Regions from separate parts of the Janibacter endophyticus genome, predicted to be linked through region 3. Evidence: riboswitches for the same ligand, from Rfam matches in the RefSeq annotation. Region 3 holds a riboswitch; each other region holds the start of a gene.
What was found. A riboswitch is a leader RNA that binds a small molecule or an ion and turns the genes downstream of it on or off. The one in region 3 is predicted to bind S-adenosylmethionine.
Positions count from the first base shown of each region.

Region 1: another riboswitch for S-adenosylmethionine. It lies ahead of JNO54_RS07855 (bifunctional o-acetylhomoserine/o-acetylserine sulfhydrylase); the one in region 3 lies ahead of JNO54_RS11385 (aminotransferase class V-fold PLP-dependent enzyme).
Region 2: another riboswitch for S-adenosylmethionine. It lies ahead of metX (homoserine O-acetyltransferase MetX); the one in region 3 lies ahead of JNO54_RS11385 (aminotransferase class V-fold PLP-dependent enzyme).

Region 1 is NZ_JAFEJG010000004.1:1,618,229-1,623,233, forward strand. It holds gene JNO54_RS07830 (L-serine ammonia-lyase) at 1-225, opposite strand, end outside; gene JNO54_RS07835 (hypothetical protein) at 323-757, shown strand; gene JNO54_RS07840 (carboxyl transferase domain-containing protein) at 794-2,281, opposite strand; gene JNO54_RS07845 (hypothetical protein) at 2,323-2,685, shown strand; gene JNO54_RS07850 (hypothetical protein) at 2,678-3,097, shown strand; SAM riboswitch class IV at 3,143-3,261, shown strand; gene JNO54_RS07855 (bifunctional o-acetylhomoserine/o-acetylserine sulfhydrylase) at 3,277-4,596, shown strand; gene JNO54_RS07860 (hypothetical protein) at 4,890-5,005, shown strand, end outside.
Region 2 is NZ_JAFEJG010000004.1:1,630,284-1,635,288, forward strand. It holds gene JNO54_RS07880 (DNA polymerase) at 1-847, opposite strand, end outside; gene JNO54_RS07885 (EcsC family protein) at 983-1,711, shown strand; gene JNO54_RS14970 (YkvA family protein) at 1,807-2,208, shown strand; gene JNO54_RS07895 (DUF4192 domain-containing protein) at 2,300-3,286, shown strand; SAM riboswitch class IV at 3,351-3,460, shown strand; gene metX (homoserine O-acetyltransferase MetX) at 3,474-4,598, shown strand; gene JNO54_RS07905 (universal stress protein) at 4,705-5,005, shown strand, end outside.
Region 3 is NZ_JAFEJG010000004.1:2,371,465-2,376,469, reverse strand. It holds gene JNO54_RS11390 (ribonuclease J) at 1-448, shown strand, start outside; gene JNO54_RS11385 (aminotransferase class V-fold PLP-dependent enzyme) at 459-1,694, opposite strand; SAM riboswitch class IV at 1,732-1,846, opposite strand; gene JNO54_RS11380 (prepilin peptidase) at 1,923-2,567, opposite strand; gene JNO54_RS11375 (DNA translocase FtsK) at 2,686-5,005, shown strand, end outside.

The sequences.
Region 1 (5,005 bases), 750 kb from region 3:
CCGCTCGCCGGAGAGGCCGAGGAGCACCGCGGTCGCCGAGCCGTGCCCGTGCCCGGTCGCGCCGAGGCTGCCGAAGAGCTCGGCCTTGACCCGGGCCACCCGGTCGAGGAGGCCGTCCTCACGCACCCTCTCGGCGAACATCACCGCAGCCCGCATGGGCCCGACGGTGTGCGAGCTCGAGGGGCCGATGCCGATGCTGAAAAGGTCGAAGACGCTCAGTGCCACGCCGGTCACACTAGCCCTCGCTGTCCCACCATGTGGGACGCGCGAGGGCTGTGGAAAAGTCCGGCACGCGATCCGCTGCCTCCGCCAGGCTCGATCCATGACATTTCACGACCTGCCACCCGGATGGCCCGCCCGCTCCCTGCGCGACCTGCGCCTCGCCGCCGACGTCGTCGACCTCGTCGTCCGTGACGCCGACCGCGCGGCCGGCTGCATCACCCTGCTGCTCTGCGACGACGAGGGTCGGATGATCGAGCCGGTCACCGTCGCCGACGTCCCGATGGGGGCGAAGGGGGGTGAGCGCGCGGCCTTCTTCGACGCCTTCCTCGGTCACCTCGGTCGCAGCCTCGGGTCGGTCGTCGTGGCCATCGGTCGCCCGAGCGGGCTCGGCCCGACCGACGACGAGCGGGCCTGGCACGAGAGCGCTGTCCAGGCGGCCCGGGCCGAGGCGGTCGAGCTCGTCGCGACCTTCCTCGCGACGGGTGACGGGGTCGTCCTCATGCCGACCCTCACCGCACGCGACCTCGCGAGCTGACCCCGCTTCCGCCGTCCGGTCGGTGACGACCGAGCGTCAGGCGTCGGCGATCGCGGACGCGATCGCGGCGGCCACGTCCCGCGCGAAACCCTCGACGTCCTCGTGCGCGGGGGAGCGCAGCGGGACAAGCACGTCGACGAGCCCGTCCTGCGCCATCTGCCGGGCGCCGACCCGCTGACGCGCCGCGAGCAGCGCCGCGTGCTCGGTGTCCTTGTAGACGATCGCGCTCGCGCCCTCGGGCGGCAGCGGGCTGAGCCAGGCGTCCTCGACGGCAACGACGCGCCGGGCCGGGAGCAGCGCGAGCGCGCCCCCTCCGGTGCCCTCGCCGAGGAGCACGGACACCGTCGGCACGGTGAGCGCCGTCATGTCGGCGAGGCAACGGGCGATCTCGCCGGCGAGCGCGCCCTCCTCGGCGTGCGGGGAGAGGTCGGCGCCGGGGGTGTCGATGACGGTGACGAGCGGCAGACCGAGCTCGCTCGCAATCCGCATGCCGCGCCGCGACTCGCGCAGCGCCGCCGGTCCCATCGACTGCTCCACCTGATAGCGCCGGTCCTGCCCGACGAGGACGCACGAGCGTCCGCCGAAGCTCGTGAGCGCGAGCAGCACGCCCGCCTCGGACTCGCCGTGGCCGGTGCCGTTGAGGGGGATGACGTCGTCGGCGGCGTGTCGCAGCAGCTCGCGCACCCCGGGCCGGTCCGGCCGTCGGGTCGTCGTGATGTCGGCCCAGACCTGATCGATCTCCTCGTCGGAGGGCTCGGGGAAGGACGCGTACGGCGCGACCTGCCAGTGCTCGTCGTCGGTCGTCGTGCTCGTCGGGTCGGGGTGGACGTGCTGCTCGGTGCTCGCGCCGAGCATCGTCAGGGCGCGGCCCGCGACCGAGGCGAGCTCCTCCGTCGGGACGACCGCGTCGACGATGCCCTTGGCGACGAGGTTCTCGGCCAGCTGCACCCCTTCGGGGAAGGGACGACCGTTGACCGTCTCGTAGACGACCGGACCGAGGAAGCCGATGAGCGCCCCCGGCTCGGCGATCGTCATGTGGCCCAACGACCCCCACGACGCGAAGACCCCGCCGGTCGTGGGGTGGCGGAGGTAGACGAGGTAGGGCAGTCCGGCCGCCTTGTGCGCGACGACCGCCGCCGAGATGTCGATCATCGTCACGAAGGCGGGCGTGCCCTCCTGCATCCGGGTCCCGCCCGAGGAGGTCGCGGCGATGACCGGCAGGCGCATCGCGGTGGCACGCCGGATCGCCGCGACGACCCGCCCCGCAGCCGCCCGCCCGATCGACCCGCCGAGGAAGCGGAACTCGCCGACGACGAGCGCGACGTCATGGCCGCCGATCCGCGCCTGCCCGGTGATGACGGACTCGTCGCACCCCGACCGCTCGGCCGCGGCGGCGAGGGACTCCTGGTACTCGGGGGAGAGGGCTGAGTGGTCGAGCGGCTCGTCCCAGGAGAGATAGGTGCCGGGGTCGATGACGGCCTCGAGGAGCTCGTGAGCCCCGAGTCGGCGTGCGCTGGAGGACATGCCCCCAGGCTGCCCCACCCGACCCTCTACCCTTGGCTTCTGTGCTTGTGCCGTTGACCACCATCGTCCTCATCGCCTCGCTGGTGCTCGCCCTGGTGGCCGGCTTCTACGCCCTGCGCGACCGGCTCGTCGACGACCTGCTGCTCCTCGTCGCCGCCGTCGTCGAGCTGCTCCTTGTCGTCCAGGCGGTCGTCACCGTGGTCATGGCGCCGCAGGTCCAGACCCCCGGCGAGGGTGCGACGATGGCGGCCTACGCGCTCACCCTCCCGCTCGTCCCGCCGGCGCTCGCGCTGCTCGCGATCAAGGAGAAGAGCCGCTGGTCGATGGCCGCGGTCATGGGTGGCGCGATCGTCGTCGCGGTGATGACCCTGCGGATCCAGCAGATCTGGACCGTCCATGCCTGAGCCGGTCACCCGCGACGGGGCGAAGGGGGAGGCCCGCCGGATCGGGGGCGGCGCCGGGATCGTCCTCGTCCTCGCGTACGGGACGCTGGCGCTCGCGGCGACGGGCCGCTCGATCCTCCAGGTCGTCGAGTACTTCGACCGGGCGCCGCTGGCGTACGTGCTCAGCGCGGTCGCGGCCGTGGTCTACATCGTCGCGACGTGGGCGCTACTCACCGACCGGCGCCGCCTCGCGGGGGCGACGATCGTCTTCGAGGCGGTCGGGGTGCTGACGGTCGGGGTGCTGTCCTACGTGGCGACCGATCTCTTCCCGGACAAGACCGTGTGGTCGCACTTCGGGTCGGGCTACGGCTACCTGCCGCTCGTCCTGCCCTTCGTCGGGCTGTGGTGGCTGCGGCGCACCGCCACATCCTGAGACCCCCGTACCAGATCGTGGTCAGCGCCGGTTAACCTGACCCCAGGTCAAGAGCACCAGCGCCAAGTCCCGGCTCGCTGGTCGGCAACCCTCCACCGCGGTGGGGTGCCCCCGGGGACAGACGACCTGGTCCGCCGGCGCCCGCCGGTGGGCAAGCGCGATCGACAAGGAGCACCACCATGTCCGACCCCACCCAGTGGCAGTTCGAGACCAAGCAGGTCCACGCCGGGCACGCCCCCGACCCGACGACGGGCGCCCGGGCGCTGCCGATCTACCAGACGACGAGCTACCAGTTCGACTCCACCGAGCACGCCGCGAACCTCTTCGGGCTCAAGGAGCTCGGCAACATCTACACGCGGATCATGAACCCGACGCAGGACGCCGTCGAGCAGCGCATCGCTGCCCTCGAGGGTGGCGTCGGTGCGCTCCTGCTCTCGTCCGGGCAGGCGGCGACGACCTTCGCGATCCTCAACATCGCCGAGGCCGGCGACCACCTCGTCGCCAGCCCCTCGCTCTACGGCGGCACGCACAACCTCATCGGCACGACGCTGACCCGCTACGGCATCGAGGTGACCTTCGTCGAGGACGCGGGCGACCTCCAGCAGTGGCGCGACGCCGTCCGGCCCAACACCAAGCTCTTCTTCGGCGAGACGATCGGCAACCCGAAGTCGGACGTCCTCGACATCGCCGGCCTCGCCGAGATCGCCCACGAGGTCGGTGTGCCGCTCGTCGTCGACAACACGATCGCGACCCCGTACGTCCTGCGCCCGATCGAGCACGGCGCCGACATCGTCGTCCACTCGGCGACGAAGTACCTCGGCGGTCACGGCACGTCGATCGCCGGCGTCCTCGTCGACTCGGGCAACTTCGACTTCGCGAAGGACCCGGAGCGCTTCCCGAACTACAACGAGCCCGACGAGAGCTACCACGGCCTGCGCTACGGCCCGGACCTCGGCGTCGGCTCGGCCTTCGGGGCGAACCTCTCCTTCATCCTCAAGGCGCGCGTCCAGCTGCTCCGCGACATCGGCGCGGCGATCTCGCCCTTCAACGCCTTCCTCATCTCGCAGGGCATCGAGACGCTCAGCCTCCGCGTCGAGCGGCACCTCGAGAACACCCGCAAGGTCGCGGAGTTCCTGGAGGGCCACGACCAGGTCGAGGCCGTGCGCTGGGCGTCGCTGCCGAGCAGCCCGTACCACGAGCTCGCCCAGAGGTACGCCCCCCGCGGTGCCGGCGCGGTGGTCTCCTTCGAGATCGCCGGCGGGCAGGAGGCGGGTCGTCGCTTCGTCGAGGGCCTCGAGCTGCACAGCCACGTCGCGAACATCGGTGACGTGCGCAGCCTCGCGATCCACCCGGCGTCGACGACGCACAGCCAGGGCAGCGACGAGGGCCGCCTCGCGGCCGGTGTCACTCCCGGCCTCGTCCGGCTCGCCGTGGGCATCGAGCACATCGACGACATCCTCGCCGACCTCGAGAACGGCTTCGCCGCCGCGCAGGCCTGACGCACACCACCCTCCGACCCACCTCCTCCCCTTCGTCGCACGAGCCAAGGCTCGTGCGACGAGGAGGGCGGCCATGGCCGGGTAGGAGCCTTGGCTCGTGCGAAGGGGACGGTGACCCTGGCCCCGCACGAGCCTTGGCTCGTGCGTCGGGGAGGGTGACCCTGGCCCCGCACGAGCCTTAGCTCGTGCGAAGGGGTGGGCCGCTCGGGTGAGCGGTCCACCCCTTCGGCCTGTCGTGGGGGCCTGTGGACAACCGCCGACGTCACCCTCGCGCTCCGTCCTACGGTCGAGCCATGACCAGGCTGAGGATCAGCGCCGAGGGGGTGGCCGCGCTCGGTGACCGGCTGGTGGAGATCGCCGACCACCTCGAGGACGCCGCCGCGCGCTCGCGGGGAGCGGGCAGCCACGG
Region 2 (5,005 bases), 740 kb from region 3:
CCGGCACGAGCGGGTGACGGTCGACGTGCTCCATGAGGACCCATTTGCGGGTGCTCGGGACATCGACGCCGGCGGTCGCGAGCAACCCCTTGACCGACGCCGGGTTGCGCAGGTCGACCCGCCCGATGCCGGGCACGGTGGCCAGCACCGGCGCGTCCCGCTCGGCCCGGGCGCGCATCTCGTCCTGCTCGGTGGCCGGCCGCGCGCCGGCTGCCTCGGTGACCAGCCGCTCGAGCTCCTCCCGGTCGACCGGCAGGCCGTCGCGCTCGAGCTCGACGGCGAGGACCGCGGCCGCCGACTCGGCGTGCGTCGTCATGACGGCCCGGGGGCCGACCCGCTCGAGCGCGGCCTGCTGACGGGCGGCGGCCTCGAGCGCCGCCCGTCCCCAGGCGACCGCCCGGTCCACGCCGACGACCCAGCCCGGGCCCGCGTCGGCCCGCAGGTAGCCGTCGGGGCGCACGAGGACCTCCGGCTCGTCGGCCGAGGAGTCGAGGACCGCGAAGAGGTCGTCGCCGGGAGGCGCCGGGATGGCCGCCGGGTCGAGGTCGTGCACGGCCGCCCACACCGTCGCCGGGTCGGCCCGCCAGCCGCCGTGGATCAGCCGGTGCGCCTCGGCGAGGTCCCACACGCGGGGCAGCGCGACACCGACGGAGAGGACCGCGGCGAGATCGCGGGCGGACCAGGTGACCCAGCGGGTCGACGCGGAGCGCTCGGCGAGGACCGTGCGAGCACGGGCCTCCCGTAGGTCGTAGCTCTCGTGGCCGGCGGCAGTCACCGCCACGACGAGGCCGGAGCCGTCGACGACGAGCGCGCTCGAGGGCGCGGGGACGCCGGGGTCGGTGCTCACCCGGCAACGCTAGTCGGGCCCCCGGACGGCCGTCCGCGATCGGGGGGGTCTCGTAGCGGTGTGAGGAGCCTCCTCTTTGGCAGGATGAGACGCCGGACGAGGGCTCGAGGCCCTCGCGAGACGAGGAGGACGTCAGTGGGCTTCATCACCGATGCACTGGGCTTCGGCAAGGACCAGAAGAAGCAGGTCCAGCAGACCAGGTCAGCCCTCGAGCAGGCGCAGGACCCCCAGCCGCAAGGTGGCTTCGGCGGCTCGGTGAGCAAGGTCGTCGAGAACCTGCTGGACACCGGCATCGACGGCAAGGGCCCCTTCGACTCCGCGGCCAAGGTCGCGGACGCGGCACGGGCCAAGCACGGCGGCGACGTCGAGAAGGCCGTCGGGGAGGTCGTCCGCGACCACCTCAAGCTCGTCGCGGCGAGCGGCTTCGTGACCAACCTCGGCGGCTTCATCACGCTGCCCGTCTCGCTGCCCGCCAACGTGCTCGGCTTCTACGTCCTCGCGACGCGGATGTCGGCAGCCGTGGCCCGCCTGCGCGGCTACGACATCGCCGACCCGAGGATCCGCAGCGCCGTGCTGCTCTCGCTCGTCGGCGCCGACAGCCAGGACCTGCTCGCCAAGGCCGGCATGGTCGCCCCGAGCGGCCGCCTCACCGCCCTCGCGGCGCAGCGGCTGCCCGGCCCGGCACTCATGGTCGTCAACAAGGCGGTCGGATTCCGCCTGCTGAGCACCGCGGGCAGGAAGACCTTCTCCCGCTTCGGCCGCTCGATCCCGCTCGTCGGCGGGGCCGTCGGTGCCGGCATGGACGGCTGGCTCATGAAGCAGCTCGGTGACCACGTCCGCAAGGAGTTCCCGCCCGCAGCCTGAGACGACGGGGGCGGCCGCGGTGGGAATCCGTGGCCGCCCCTGGTCGTTCTACGACCCGAGGGCCCGCGCCGCGGGCCACGACCGAGGGGATACCCGTGGCCCGTCGACTCCGCACCGCCGCCAACCTTGCGAGCGCCGTCCGCAGCGCCTCGCGCCCCGGTTCGCCGAGCCTGCTCGAGCGCATCGCCGCACTGCCGCGGATGATCCGCGCCGTGCGCAGCGGCCGCTATACCGGGCTGTCCAACGGTCAGCTTGCCCTGATGCTCGCCGGGCTCGGCTACGTCCTCTCGCCGGTCGACCTCGTGCCCGAGGGTCTGCTGCTCGTCGTCGGCCTGCTCGACGACGCGGTGGTGCTCTCATGGCTGGCCGTCCAGCTCGTGGGTGAGACCGAGGCCTTCCTCGAGTGGGAGCGCACCGCCGCCCCGGCCTCCGACGGCTACCCGCGCGCCGCGTACGCGAGGGCGCAGACGGTGCCCTCCGAGGTCGTCCGCGACTGAGGTCCTCCACAGCGGGCCGCGCCGGCCGATCGCTGTCCACAGCCGGACGAAGGGGGCGACGCCCCCTTCGTCCTGACGGTTGCCTCTCCCCATGGAGACCGCACGCGCCACGAACCCCGCCGAGCTCGCCGTCATCGTCCCGTACCTCCTGGGCTTCCACCCCGAGAGGTCACTCGTCGTCCTCGCCCTCGAGGGCAAGCGCCTCGGGCTGACCCAGCGGATGGACCTCGTCCCCGAGGAGCACGCCCGGGACGTCGTGCGCCAGATGATCGGGCACGTCGCCCGGTCCGGGGCGAGCACGATCGCCGCGCTCGCCTTCGAGCGTGAGCCGGGGGAGTCGGACCCGATGCGCGCCGAGCTGATGTCCCTCGTGTGCTCCCGCGTCATCCGGTGCGTGACGAGCATCGTCGTCCGGGACGGTCGCTGGTTCGATCCCGACGGCGTGGTGCCCCGGTCGCGGCCGGAGGGCGAGCCCCTGCCCGAGCCGAGTCGGGTGCCTGCGGTCGCCGTCTTCGTCGGCGAGGGGCGGGTGCCCCTGCCGGGGCGCGAGTCGCTCCGTGAGCTCGTGGCGACCGGCACGAGCGAGGTCACCGAGGAGGTCGGGTCTGCCCTGGACGCCATCGCCACGGAGGAGGTCTGCGTCGACCCGAGCCCTGTCCGTGCCTGGCGCACCGCCCTGGCGCCCGGGGGAGCCGACGACCCCGAGGTTGTCGCCGAGGCGCTCGTCGCGCTGCGCGACGTCATCTGGCGGGATGCTCTCATCGCGGCCCTCTGCCCGGGCTGGATGCCCGACGGCCTGCTCGCGGACGAGCCCGTCGAGGCTGCCCGTGCGGCCGTCACAGACCTCGACCCCGCGCTGGCGCTGGAGCGTCTCGCGACGCTCGTGCACGCGGCACCTCGGGACGAGGCCGCCCCGGTCCTCACCGTCCTCGCCCAGGTCGCCTGGTCGCGCGGCGACGGCGCGCTCGCGAGCATCGCCCTCGAGGAGGCGCTCGCGATCGAGCCGGGCTACCGGCTCGCCGACCTGCTCGACCGGCTCGTCAGCAGCGGTGTCCGGACGCCCCCGGCGGCTGCCTGACCGAGCGGTCCTGAGGGTGAGACGCCCGTGGATCTCCCCGGATCCCGTCGCTATAGTGCGACCAGGTCATGAGTCTCAGCATCAAGCCCCGGCTTGCTGGGCGGCAACCCTCCTCGCGATGGGGTGCCCCGGGTGATGACCTGGCCGCACCGTCGGGGTGCGGCAATGCGAGCACAGGAGCACCCTCATGAGTGTGACGTCGGTCTTCCGGCCCAGCGCCGCGTGGCGCGAGGGCGATGACCCGGGCCACCGCCAGTTCTGCGACATCGGCCATCTGGAGCTCGAACGCGGCACGCGTCTGCCCGACGTGACGATGGCCTACGAGACGTGGGGGACCCTGGCGCCCGACGGCTCCAACGCCGTCCTCGTCGAGCACGCCCTGACCGGTGACAGCCATGTCGTCGGCGAGCAGAGCCACGCCCACCCGACCCCTGGTTGGTGGGAGGGCATGGTCGGCCCCGGCCGACCCCTCGACACCGACCGCTGGTTCGTCGTCGCGCCGAACGTCCTCGGTGGTTGCCAGGGCACGACCGGCCCGAGCAGTGTCGCCGTCGACGGCCGGGCCTGGGGCTCCCGCTTCCCGCAGATCACCATCCGCGACCAGGTGAGCGCCGAGGCCCGGCTGGCCGACGAGCTCGGTATCGCCCGGTGGGCCGCCGTCATCGGCGGCTCGATGGGTGGCATGCGTGCCATCGAGTGGGCGGTGGGCCACCCGGACCGGGTGGAGCGAGCCGTCGTCCTCGCGAGCACCGCCTACGCGACCGCCGAGCAGATCGGGTGGTCCCAGGCGCAGGTGCTCGCGATCCGCAACGACCCGCACTTCGCCGACGGCGACTACTACCGCCAGCCCGTCGGACCGGACGCCGGCCTGGCGATCGCCCGGCAGATCGCCCACGTCACCTACCGCAGCGAGCTCGAGCTGCACGACCGCTTCGGCCGCCGCCCTCAGGGCGACCGGTCGGGCTCCCCCTTCGCCGTCGAGAGCTACCTCGACCACCACGGGACCAAGCTCGCCGGCCGCTTCGACGCCAACTCCTACATCGTCCTCACCGAGGCGATGAACTCGCACGACGTCGGTCGGGGCCGCGGCGGCCTCCAGGCCGCCCTGTCCCGTTTCGCCGGTGAGCTGACCGTCGTCGCGGTCGACAGCGACCGGCTCTACCCGCCCCGCCTCACCGCCGAGGTTGCCGCCCTGCGACCCGGCACCCGCCAGGCGACGATCCGGAGCCGCTCCGGGCACGACGGGTTCCTCACCGAGATCGACCAGGCCGGCGAGGTCGTCGCCGCAGCGCTCGCGAGGCACCCGCGCTGATGCCCCGGTGCGCGACACCGGGTCTCGGCCTTCGTGGGATCCGTGCCGCTGTGCGTCCACCCGTGTAGCGTCGCCCGCAAGTGTCAACGAAGCGAAGGAGCAGGCCATGACGATCGTCGTCGGTTACGTCGCGACCAAGGAGGGTCGGGCCGCGCTCGACCGTGCGGTTGCCGAGGCGAAGCTGCGCACGCAGCCACTCGTCGTCATCAACTCGGACCGCGGCGGGTCGGGCTTCACCGGTGAGCACGCGGCCGAGCAGGAGCAGGCCCTCCAGGGGGTCAAGGACCAGATGGCCGCCGCCGGCATCGAGGTCGACGTCCGCGGCCTCGTGCGGGGCAAGGAGCCGGCCGAGGACCTCATCGCCGTCGCTGAGGAGACGAACGCCGAGCTCATCGTCATCGGCCTGC
Region 3 (5,005 bases):
CGCGACGGGCGTGCACCCCGACCACGTGCCGCTCGCCGAGGACGGTGTCGTCGTCGACCTCGTCGACGGTCGGGCCCGGATCGTCGGGGCCGTCCCGTGCGGCTACGTCTACGTCGACGGTTCGAGCGTCGGCGAGGCGACCGAGGAGCTGCTCAAGGACCGTCGCATCCTGCGCGACGAGGGCTTCATCGCGGTGATGGTCGTCGTCGACTCCCAGACCGGCAAGGTCATCGTCGGCCCGGAGATCACCGCCCGCGGCTTCGCCGAGGACGACGAGATCTTCGCCCAGGTGCGGCCGAAGATCGTCTCGGCCCTCGACGAGGCCATGGCGAAGGGGGTCACCGACCCCCAGCAGCTGCAGCAGGTGATCCGCCGGGCGATCGGCGGCTGGGTGGGCGGCAAGATCCGTCGCCGGCCGATGATCATCCCCACGGTCGTCGAGGCCTGACGCGCGGGGGTCAGCGGCCGGCGAGCTCGCGGACCGCCGCGACGAGCAGGTCGACGTGGGCCGGCGTGCTCGCCAGGCCCAGGCTGGCCCGGACCGCCGAGGAGTGGGCTGAGCCCCGGCGCTCGAGCAGGGCGTCGACGAGGATGTGCGCGCAGAACTTGCCGTCCCGGACCCCAATGCCGTAGTCCTCGGACAGCACCCGCGAGACGTCCTCGGCGGCCCAGCCGTCGATGGTGAAGGACACGACCGGGGCGCGCTCGTGGGTGGGCCCGAAGATCGACAGCGTCCGCACCCCGGGGATCGCGTCGAGCCGGCTGAGCAGCCCCCGCCCCAGCTCCGCGTCGAGCGCGTCGATGGCCGCGCGTTCCCGCTCGATCACCTGGCAGGCCGCGCCGAGGGCCACCGCGCCGAGCACGTTGGGGGAGCCGGCCTCGTGCCGGGCCGGGCCGCACTGCCACAGGGTCTCGTCCGGCGTCACCGCCTGGGTCGCGCCCCCACCGGCCAGGTACGGGTCGGCCGCGTCGAGCCAGTCGCCCCGCCCGACGAGGACGCCGGTCCCGTAGGGGGCGTAGAGCTTGTGACCGGAGAAGGCGACGTAGTCGACCCCTTCGGCCTCGATGTCGAGCGCCCGGTGCTGGACGAGCTGCGCGGCGTCGAGCGCCACGCGGGCACCGAAGCGACGGGCCAGGGCGACGATCTCGGCGACCGGCCAGTACTCGCCGGTGACGTTCGAGGCGCCGGTGACCACGACGAGCCGGTGCGCGGCCGCGTCGGCGAGCAGGGCCGCCTGCAGCCGGGCGAGCGCGTCCTCGACCGAGCTCGGCACGCCGAGTCGGCGCACCTGGCCCTCGTGCCAGGGCAGGAAGGTCGCGTGGTGGTCCGAGTCGTAGACGAAGACCGAGGCGTCGGTCGGGACGGCGCGGGCCAGGAGGTTGAAGGAGTCGGTGGTGTTGCGGGTGAAGACGACGTGGTCCTCGCCCCGGGCACCGACGAAGCGCGCGACGATCTCGCGGGCGGCCTCGTAGCGGGCGCTCGTGAGCCGGGAGAGGTAGCCGTTGCCCCGGTGGACCGAGCTGTACGTCAGGGTCGCCTCGTCGACGGCGGCCTTGACCTCGACGAAGGCGCTCGTCGAGGCGCCGTGGTCGAGGTTGACGTACTCGACGACCTCGCCGGAGCGGGTCTCGCAGGTCAGGCCCGCCGAGACGAGGGCGGGGACGGTGCTCGTGGTGCTCGCGATGGTCGACACGTGTGCTCCTTGGTCCTGTGGACCCAGCACTGCGACGGGTCCGCGCTTGCCGAGGTGCGTGCGCACGCCGGCCAGGTCGTCACCCGGAGCACCCCACCGCGGAGGAGGGTTGCCGACCAGCGAGCCGGGGCTTGGCGCTGGTACTCATGACCTAGGCCGGGACACTAGCAGCGCGGGGTCCTGACGTGTCGACCCCGCGGCGAGGATGTCTTGGATCCTGAGACCGGCTCAGGCGCCGGAGAGCAGCGCGATCACGGCGCCGGCCACGAGGTAGGGGCCGAAGGCCAGACGGCTGCCGCGGCCTGCCCGGCGGCTGACGAGCAGCGCCAGCGCGACGACGCCGCCGAGGAGGAAGGCGGCGTAGACCCCGACGAGGACAGCCCCCCACCCGTGCCAGCCGAGCAGCGGGGCGAGGCTGAGCATGAGCTTCGCGTCGCCCATGCCGATGCCGCGCGACCCGAGGACGAGGCTCACGAGGACGAAGGCACCGCCCACGACGAGCATCGCGAGGGTGGCCCGGCGCAAGTCGACCCACTGCCCGCTCGTTGCGGCCGCGACGAGCAGCAGGACGAGCACGCCCGGGACGGCGGGGAGCGTGAGGACGTTGGGCAGGCGGTGGACGTCCGTGTCGACCACGCCGAGCGTCAGCCCGACCGGTGCGAGCAGCATCGCCGCGGCCGCGGCCGCCAGCGGCTCGTGCTGGGAGGCACCGGCCAGGGCGACGACGAGGGAGGGGACGACGGCGACGAGCCAGCCGTGACGGGGGAGCGGACCCCCTTCGTCCGGGCGCCGGTAGCGGCCGTCCGCGAGCCAGCGGTGCGCCCACCACGTGCCGGCGACCGCGACGACGACGGCGACGAGGACGAGGTGCACGACGGCACCCTAACGAGGTCGAGGACGCCCCCTTCGCCCCTCTCCACAGGCGAAAAAGTGCCCCGGTGGTGCGCGTGTGACGCGTGTGAAGGGGGTGACGATCCCCTAGCCTGCGAGCATGGCGACACGTAACGGCACCTCCGCGCGCCCGCGCGGCGGCTCCACCCGAGCCCCCGGGCGACCCGCCCGCACCTCCGCGGCCAAGGGCCCCGGGCGGAGCGGGAGCACCGCGAAGAAGGCACCCGCCCGCGGCAAGAGCAAGGCTGCGGCGAAGGGGGGCGGCCTGCCGCTGCCCCTGCAGGCCGTGCGGTCCACCTGGATGGGGGTCGCCGGCGCCACCGGCGCCGGGGTCCGCAAGGTCGGTCACAGCGCCAGCCAGATCGAGCCGGAGCACCGTCGTGACGGGCTCGGCTTCCTCCTCCTCGCCCTCGCCGTCGTCGTCGCCGCGGTCGAGTGGTGGGGTCTCGGCGGGATGGTCGGCGACGTCGTCCACGCCGTCGCCGCCGGCACCTTCGGCCGGGTCGCCTACGCCCTGCCGATCGTCCTCGTCCTCGCCGCCTGGCGGCTCCTGCGCGGTGTCGTCGACGACGCCGGAGGCGCGCGCCTCGGTCTGGGCCTGGGCATGCTCGCCCTTTCGGTCTGCGGCCTGACCCACATCGCCCACGGCATCCCGCAGCCCCCCGCCGGCGCCGGACCCATGCGCGAGGCGGGCGGCATCGCGGGCTTCCTCGCCTCCGACCCGCTCGTCACGGGGCTGACCGTCTGGCCGGCCGGGATCCTCCTCGTGCTGCTCGGGCTCTTCTCGCTCCTGCTCATCACCGGCATCCCCTTCCACGAGCTGCCGACCCGGGCCGCGTACCTGCGCGCCGCCTTCACCGGGCACGTCCCCGACGCTGCCGACGAGACTCCCGCGGCGAGGGCCGCGGTGAAGGACGCCCGGCGCCGCCGCTTCGAGGACGGCGTCGACGAGCGGGACGGCGACACCGCCTACGACCAGGCCGCCATCATCGCCCCCGCGAAGCCCAGGCGTCGTCGTGGCAAGGACATCGAGGACCAGGCGAGCGACGCCCCTGAGCCGGCCGGTGCAGCCGAGGACACCGCCAAGCCGGCCGGAGGCCCGCGCCCCGGCGAGAAGCGCGCCACCCGGCCCGGAGTGCTCGTCCCCTCGGCCAACGAGAAGGCTGCCCTCCAGGCGCCCCCGACGACGCAGCTGCCGCAACGTGTCGAGCAGCTCGCCCTGGCCGGCGACGTCACCTACACGCTCCCGGACTCGCAGGTCCTCAAGCAGGGCTCACCGCACAAGGAGCGCTCGGCGGCCAACGACGCGGTCGTGGAGTCGCTGACCACGGTCCTCGACGAGTTCGGCATCGACGCGCACGTCACCGGCTTCCACCGTGGGCCGACCGTCACCCGCTACGTCGTCGAGCTCGGCCCCGGCGTCAAGGTCGAGCGCGTCACCGCGCTGTCCAAGAACATCGCGTACGCCGTCGCCTCGGCCGACGTCCGCATCCTCAGCCCCATCCCGGGCAAGTCCGCCATCGGCATCGAGATCCCGAACGCCGACAAGGAGATGGTCTGCCTCGGCGACGTGCTCCGCAGCGACGTCGCGCGCAACAACGAGCACCCGATGGTCATGGGTGTCGGCAAGGACGTCGAGGGCGGCTACGTCATCGCCAACCTCGCGAAGATGCCGCACATCCTCGTCGCCGGTGCGACGGGCTCCGGCAAGTCGAGCTTCGTCAACTCGATGATCACCTCGATCCTCATGCGCTCCACGCCCGACGAGGTGCGCATGGTGCTCGTCGACCCCAAGCGCGTGGAGCTGACCGCCTACGAGGGCATCCCGCACCTCATCACGCCGATCATCACCAACGCCAAGAAGGCGGCCGAGGCGCTCCAGTGGGTCGTGCGCGAGATGGACATGCGCTACGACGACCTCGCGGCCTTCGGCTACAAGCACGTCGACGACTTCAACAAGGCGGTCAAGGCGGGCAAGGTCCAGCCGCTCCCGGGCAGCGAGCGGTCCATCCAGCCCTACCCGTACCTCCTCGTCATCGTCGACGAGCTCGCCGACCTCATGATGGTCGCCCCCCGCGACGTCGAGGACTCGATCGTCCGGATCACCCAGCTCGCCCGCGCGGCCGGCATCCACCTCGTCCTCGCGACCCAGCGCCCGTCCGTCGACGTCGTCACCGGCCTCATCAAGGCCAACGTGCCGAGCCGCATGGCCTTCGCGACGTCCTCGCTCGCCGACAGCCGCGTCGTCCTCGACCAGCCCGGCGCCGAGAAGCTCCTCGGCCAGGGTGACGCGCTCTTCCTGCCCATGGGCAAGAACAAGCCGATGCGTGTCCAGGGCGCCTGGGTCACGGAGTCCGAGATCCACGAGGTCGTCGCCCACGTCACCGGTCAGCTCAAGCCGACCTACCGCGAGGACGTCG